DNA from 2 places in the Pseudoalteromonas sp. SR43-7 genome. Region 2 is predicted to be linked to the other one. Evidence: riboswitches for the same ligand, from Rfam matches in the RefSeq annotation. Region 2 holds a riboswitch; the other holds the start of a gene.

What was found. A riboswitch is a leader RNA that binds a small molecule or an ion and turns the genes downstream of it on or off. The one in region 2 is predicted to bind cyclic di-GMP.
Region 1: it holds a riboswitch for cyclic di-GMP, as region 2 does, so the genes downstream of both, H5087_RS08505 (hypothetical protein) here and H5087_RS14140 (chitin-binding protein) in region 2, are expected to answer to the same signal.

Annotation. Positions count from the first base shown of each region.
Region 1 covers NZ_JACJDY010000009.1:11,239-15,246, forward strand. The annotation lists gene H5087_RS08500 (PA2169 family four-helix-bundle protein) at 83-526, shown strand; gene H5087_RS08505 (hypothetical protein) at 573-2,309, opposite strand; cyclic di-GMP riboswitch class I at 2,362-2,445, opposite strand; gene H5087_RS08510 (TonB-dependent siderophore receptor) at 2,638-4,008, opposite strand, start outside.
Region 2 covers NZ_JACJDY010000018.1:66,426-70,433, reverse strand. The annotation lists gene H5087_RS14150 (AzlC family ABC transporter permease) at 1-520, opposite strand, end outside; gene H5087_RS14145 (cytochrome b/b6 domain-containing protein) at 628-1,284, shown strand; cyclic di-GMP riboswitch class I at 1,373-1,460, shown strand; gene H5087_RS14140 (chitin-binding protein) at 1,557-2,120, shown strand; gene H5087_RS14135 (S9 family peptidase) at 2,258-4,008, shown strand, end outside.

The sequences.
Region 1 (4,008 bases), on a different contig from region 2:
TAACTACATAAGCATTGAAACGTGGAACATACATTGCTTTTATTAAATTGAACTATACATTCATTTAATTAAAGAGGTCATTATGAACACCCATCAAGGATCAGAAGTAAATCATATTACTGACATCATTCAAGTTATGAACAGCGGCATCGATTTTTATCAAAAAGCACAGGAAAAAATTGAAGACCCTGCTATTGGTGCACTTTTTCAGCGTATGATAGATGCCCGAAAAGTGAGTGTTGAGCGCTTGCAGCCATATGCAATTAATGAAAAAGGCGAACGCGAAGATGGCTCATCTTTCGCAGTTGAAGCACGACGTGCGTACACAGCCCTATTGACTACTTTCACCTCACACAACGACAGCACGTATGTAAAAGAGCTTGAAGAGGTAGAAGATAAAACCCTTGAAGAAATTAAAGCAGCAATGGATAAACCGCAACCAGCTGACTGCGAAGCTGCACTGGCTAAAACATTATTAACAATGCAAAGCTGCCATGCAGAAATGAGCCGTATGCAAAAAAATTAAGTCAATTATAATATGGCTTAGTTATTTCAACTAAGCCATATTTAAATTAATTTTCTAAGGTCATAGCTAAAGCTGCATATTGCCTGAACCAAGTGATGTTGCTCACTGCATGCCTCATAATATTATTTGAACGATTTATGATTGAAGGTTCAAACTTAGATAATTCACGCCAATCATATGAGAATGCAATTTGTTCACCTTTACTGCTAATACCTTCTCCGGTTACAAATTGTGGAATAGGACCTGGACCAATGGCAATGCGTTCAACCGCTGTTTTAGCTAAGCAATTCATAATATCTAAGTTGTTAAAATACCCCTCTTCATCAGCTACAACAAATAAGCCAACATCAATATGTCCATGATTAATATCTTCATATTTCTCGTATGATGGACCTCGACGATCCCAATTATAATTCCATGTACACGTGCCATCATCTTGGTACTCTAAATTTTCAGTAAAAAAATCTATAATACCCATTATTTTTGATTTATAAAAATCAGGTCTATCACTCCATTTATCTAAATACAGCATCGCTGTTGCCATTGTCAGGTTATGATTATGGGCTAAAGGATTACTATATAAACCAGAATCACCATAGTTATCGTTATAAAGGTTCACGTAGTAAAAACTTCCTTTAATCGAAGAGTTTTTACTAACGCTATACGAGCTGTCATGGCTGTCTACTATCTTTTGGGCGGCTAATATAGAAATGTCCGCAAAGTTATAATAATCAGATAATTTTTGAGTTTTTATTATATCAACTATACGCATAACACCGTTTAAAATCATACCATCCGTCAAAACAGTTATACTCGAATCAGAGAGTGATCTTTCCCAGCCGGGGGCAATTTCATCTCTTTCATTTAAGAATAATTTAGGTGCCCGCTTATAGCTATTTGTTGCTGAAAATCCATTTGTACTTCTCACCAAATCCGTATCACTAAGCATTTTGTTAGCTAACTCAATAGCCATATCTAAATACTTGAGCTTATTGGTTACATTATAGAAATGCAGATAAGTACGTAACCAATAATACCCATTCCAAGCATATTCATTGCCTGTATTAGACTCATTATTAATCATTGGATTGCCCGGATACTTTGCAAATATCAGTTCAGCTAAACTTGAAACATTATCTACATCAGAAACTTTAGGGTTAGGAACGTCTAAACCGCTTATTAAATCAGCAGATGTAATGTTATGTAATTCAAAGAATGAGTCCTGGTTTGCGGAGATAAGTTGCGGCTCCCCTCTGTCACTTATGCCAAAATTACGGCTATTTTCAATGTTATTCAGGTCTATTAAGCCTAGTCCCTGAAGAGCTCCCTCAGAAAATTTATTTGACCTCCTAAATAACCAATTAAATGATACATCAGTAGGAACAATAAAGTCTTTTTTAACTGAAACACTTTTTAATCCGTCTGAAGCTATTAGCTCTCCATTTTTTACTGTAACTTCTAAAAAACGTGTTTGATAAAAGTTTAACTTATTCCAGACGCCGGGGTATTTGTCTCCAAATTTCATTTGTATACTTGACTGATTAAATAGTAAAAATTCTTTTGTATTTGAGTTAGAAAGTAAATAGGTTTTCTTGGAAGGGTCATTGGGTGTTTCCCCAAGCCACACTACAATTTTGAATGGACCGGTGGGCTGCCAAACATCAAAGCTAGCAAAGCTATTGACGCCGTTAAACTTTATAGCGGTATCAGCAAAAACAGTTTTAATACTAAACGAAAATATTAGTAAAAGGGTAAGTATTAATTTGATCTTCATCATACTCATACGATCTCCAAGTGAGATGGCATGACGCTTTACTGCACACAATATATATGTATGAGGCGGTCCCGCTATCATAGGCTGAGCCCTTAGACCGGAGACTTTGCGTCTTCACCTTTCAGTGAATTTGCCGAAATTAATGTTAATAAACTTATCCGACATGTTTAAAAAACAATCAGAACAAGTGAAATTCTAACCCTTTAGTACTTAATGTCAACTAAAGAAAACCATAAATCATTAGTAAAAAGCAATTCACTTCTATATTAGTAAGTTACAAAACCAAAAAAAGGGCCTTACGGCCCTTTGAGTTAAATAACAAAAGGGAGGTTATTAATTAAAAACGGTATTCTGCACCTACGTAGTAGTAAGCACCGTTAAATCCAAATGGAGCCGAACGACGTGAGTAGTCAAACACACCTGAGCTACTTATTACTGTGTTGCCACTAGCATCCACAATAGTACCTGAGCGAGAGTTACCTATTTCATTTTTATCTGGGTAAACATCGAACAAGTTATTTGCACCAATATTTACTGATAAATCTTCAGTAACGAAGTAATTAACTTTAACGTCAGTTAAAATTTCTGCGCCATACGTTTGACGACCGCCATCTTCTACTGTGTATTCACCAAAACGATTAAGTGACAGGTTAACAGTCCAATCATCACGTTGATAAAGCGCACTTAAGTTAATACGGTCCTCTGGTTGCCACTCTTCTATAATAGAGATGTCTTCAGCTGAGAATATATCTTCTACTTTTACTGTCTCAAGGCTTGAGCCAGCAGGAGAGAACAACGATACAACATCTGTTTTGGTAAAGTTAGCTGCAAGTGTAAAATCAAGCGTGCCGCCTAAACCTTCAGTGTTCCACGTTGCTACAAAATCAACACCACGAGTTTCTGTATCAGCACCATTTAAGAAAAACTGCCCTACACCAGCACCAGCACTGTTTAGTGCTGCATCAAGGCTTGTAGATAACCCTTTACCTAAGCGATCACTAATTACAATACGGTCGTCAATATCAATCGAGTAGTAATCAACGGTTACATTAATATTATCGGTAACGTTATACACAATACCTAAACTACGGTTTTGTGATTTTTCTTCTTTAAGTTTTGGAATACCTAAACTTTGCGCAAGTGTTGAATCATTTCTAAATGTACCAACTTCTTCTGCAACTAAATTACCATTAGTATCAACAACAAATTGTGTGCTTACGTTATTAAAGTAAAGCTGCTGCATTGAAGGCGCTCTAAATCCTGAGCTTAATGCACCACGTAATGAAATATCGTCGGTTATAGACCAGTTACCTGCAAGTTTAAAGTTTACTGTATCGCCAAAACCTTTGTAGTTATCGTAGCGAAGTGCACCAGATAAAATCACATCTTCAATTACATAAGCTTCTGCATCTACGTAAAATGAAATTACATCACGTGACTCATCCACTGAAGACGCAGGTGATGAACCACCAAAACCTTGTGAACCACCCGATGCATCTTCAGAGCCAACACCGCCACTTAAACCGCTGTAAATACTTACACCATTTAATGTGTCGTAATCGCGGTACGCATATTCATTACCTTCTAAAATACGGTATTCATCAGTACGTATTTCAGCACCCATCGCTAACGAATAATCATCAAAGTTTTGCGTAAAATCAATATTGATTGTTTGCAGTGATAATTCCATGCCGTAAGCGTACGCTTC
Region 2 (4,008 bases):
TAAACGTGGCAGCAATCGCAAAGTCGAGCCCTAAATTAGTTAAATCGGGCAGCATTGTACCCGCTACAATGCCAATTAATGTCCAAATATTCCATGCAATATAAAAGCTAAAACCAGCGCTTAATGCGTATATTAAACGTGTTTTTGTTCTATATGCTTTTCGGTGATGAGAAAACGCAAACAGCTCGTCGGTTAAAACAAAGCTCACCGGTAAGCGCCAACGCATAGGTTGATCAATGACCTTATGACGCACAGCTAAACCGTATAAAAAGTGCCGAGAGCTAATAATAAATGTTGTGAATAAAATTGTGAGCAATGGTGTGTTGCCCGCCATAAGTTCAATCGCAACAAGCTGTGCAGAGCCTGCAAATACTAATAACGACATTGCTTGGGTTTCAAAGGGGCTAAAACCATTTTGAATCGCTAAAGAGCCGCATAAAATACCCCAAGGAACAACGGCTAAACACAGTGGTAGCATATCTAAAAAGCCTTTTAAAATAGCTTTTTTAACTGGTTGCATGATATTTACTCTCACGGCTTGTAGAATGGCTCATAAGGATACCTTAATATTATGATGTTAAAGTAGTTAACAAATTAAATAATACTGTTTTTTTAAGGATAGGCACAATGACGACGTTAAAAGTGTGGGATGGGTTTATTAGATGCTTTCATTGGTTTTTGGTTGTAAGTATTGCAGTGCTTTATTTTAGTATTGAAGAGGGCATGATTGAGCTTCATTTTGTTGCAGGTTTTTTTACTTTAGCACTTATAGTAACACGTTTAATATGGGGTGTTATTGGTAGTAAAACCGCGAGATTAAGTGGGTTACTGCACTCTCCTAGTGCTATTTTAAAGGCGCTAAAAACACCAAGCGACTCGTTAGGCCATTCAGCACCCGGTAGCTGTATGGTGATAGTGTTTTTTATATTAATTATAACGCAACTTGCAAGTGGCTTAATGAGCAGTGATGGTATTTTAACTGACGGGCCGCTTGCTCAATATGTGTCTAGCGATACGATTGATTTTGCCAATTGGCTACATGAGCTGAATTTTGACATTTTACTCTATGCTATTGGCTTACACGTATTGGCTATTATCATTTATAGAATAAAAGGCAAATCGCTAGTTAAGGCGATGATCACAGGCTCAAAAGAGTTAAAAGCGGATGACTCTGAGGCTAAAGTAACTAAAGCGTCTTGGCCTGCGTGGTTAATATTTATATCTTTATTGGTGTTGCTGGTATTTACGTGGGCGAAAGAGCCTTTAACTTATTTGTTTAGTTAAAAACACATTAAACCAATCTTAAAGGGGTGGTTTTTGTTTTTTGTTACATTCTTTTGTTTGATTGTTATGCGGGGTCGAATTATAATCGCCGCATTGCTGGCAAACTAGCCGAAAGGTTAGGACGCAAAGTTTCCGGTCTAAGGCTTTTTAAAAGCTATGGTAGCGGGACTACTGCATAACGTGTTGTTATGTATCACTTGCCCTCAGTGTATTTTTTGTGTATCCATAGTGTATGGATAAGATTTTGTAACTCTTAAGGTGTTGCCGTGTTTATGCATACGTCGTTGGCCTGTGGAAAGTGGTCAACAATAGGTTGCTTAAATCATCATACCCAATTATTTATTGGTGATGTGGTGAGTGTAACCTTTTACGACATGCAAGGAGAGCTGGTTAGTTTATCATTTGATTACAAGATCACCTCGCTTGAGCAAGGTGAGCCTCACGCATGGCCACGTTTAGTTGCTGAGCATATTAATGTGCATGTCCCTCTGGTTAGCGCAGGTAAAATGACCGAACAGGGTTTAATTGTAGCCTATAGAAATAATGAAATTTTTGCTTTGCAAAGCAGTGGTATATGTAAAGCACACGTCGACTTTCATTGTATTGCAAAATGCGATGAGCGTGTTGTTAATAACCTTGATACTTATGATTACGTGTACCCTGAAAATTGTGAAAACTATAATGCGGGTACAAAGGTATTGCAGCCAAAAACTGGGCATGTATATCAATGCAGGCCTTGGCCATTTAATGAGTTTTGCCGCACGAATGACGATAATAAGTCTATGTTCGAACCTGGTGTAGGGCAAAGCTGGGCTATGGCTTGGCAGCAAATATAAAGCTTAAATTATCTTCCCAAAGGTATAGCGGTTTTAGTAATGAAGCGTTTACCGTTTTAGCCCATCCAACTATTGGATGGGCTTTTTTATTTTTATGATAAACTGCAAATCACATTATTTTTTTAATTGGTTTTGTTGTGTCTCGTCCTGACTTCTCTTTAAGTTTATTACCTAATTTCCCGATTGCTAAACAGAAAGCCCATACATTAAGTACTCATAATAAGATACGTACCGATAATTACTATTGGATGCGCGATGACGATCGCCAGGATGAGCAAGTACTTGCGCATTTACATGCTGAAAATGCGTACTGCGATGAACAGTTAGCTGCTATGAAGCCACTACAAAATACACTTTTTGAAGAGTTAAAAGCACGCATTGTAAAAGATGATAATTCGGTACCCGTTAAAGACGGGAGATACTGGTATCACTCAGAAGTTCGTGGTGATGATGAATACTCGCGTCACTATAGAAGTACGAGCATAAAGGCCGATAATAAAGAGCTTTTACTCGATGTTAATGTATTAGCTGAAGGATTTGAGTTTTTTGAGCTGGGCGAAGTCGCACTAAGCCCATGCGAGCAGCTTATGGCTTACTCTGAAGATACTGAAGGTCGTCGTATTTATAATGTTCGCTTTAAAAGCTTAGCGACCGGTGAAATGCTTCCTGATGTGCTTGAAAATACAGAAGGACAAGTTGTTTGGGCTAACGACAATAAAACTGTTTTTTATGTAAAAAAAGATTTAAAAACGCTATTAGGATACCAAGTATTTAGGCATGAGCTTGGCAGCGAGCAAAACCAAGACGTAATGGTCTACGAAGAGCAAGACAGCAGCTTTTTTATGGGACTTGGTAAAAGCCGCGATGAAAGCTTAATTATTATTGATTTAGCATCGACAGAGACCAACGATACATGGGTGCTTGATGCTAATAAGCCCACTGGCGAATTTAAAGCATTAATGCCGCGTGAAGATGGCCACGAGTTTGACGTAGATAAGCTAGGTGACACATTTTATATTGTGACTAACTGGCAAGCTAAAAACTTTAGATTAATGACGGCAACAAACGAAACAATTGCTGATAAAACACAATGGGTTGAGCATACAGCTCACAGAGAGAATGTACTGCTTGAAGGTGTCGAGTTATTTAATGACTTTTTAGTATTGAGTGAACGCGAGCAAGGGCAAGCTCGATTTGTAGTTGTTAATAGGCAAGGGGATCGTATGGCACTTGAGTTTGCCGATCCTTGTTATTATGCTGCAATAGCAATGAACCCAGAGCCAGACACACGCACTGCGCGTATTTATTACTCAAGTTTAACAACACCAGGTTCTTTATATGATGTTGATTTAGCAACTGGCGAAAAAACACTACTTAAACAGCAAAAAGTACTCGGTAGTTTTAATGCCGATGTCTATCAGTCTGAACGATTAATGGTAACTGCTCGCGACGGAGTTAAAGTACCCGTATCAGTTGTTTATCGAAAAGACAGCTTTAAAAAAGATGGCTCAAATCCGTTATTTCAATACGGTTATGGTGCGTATGGCTATACGATTGATCCAAGTTTTTCAAGTTCATCGCTGAGCTTGCTCGATCGTGGTTTTGTTTATGTAATAGCACATGTTCGAGGCTCTGAAATGCTAGGTCGCGAGTGGTACGAACAAGGTAAAAAAGAGCATAAGCAAAATAGCTTTAGTGACTTTATTGATGTGACAAAAGCGCTTGTTGCACAAGGCTATTGTGATAGCAGCAAGGTATTTGCCTCAGGCGGCAGTGCAGGTGGTTTATTAATGGGGGCGGTTGTAAACCAAGCACCAGAGTTATATTGCGGTGTTGGCTGTCATGTACCATTTTTAGATGTATTAACCACGATGCTTGATGAGAGTAT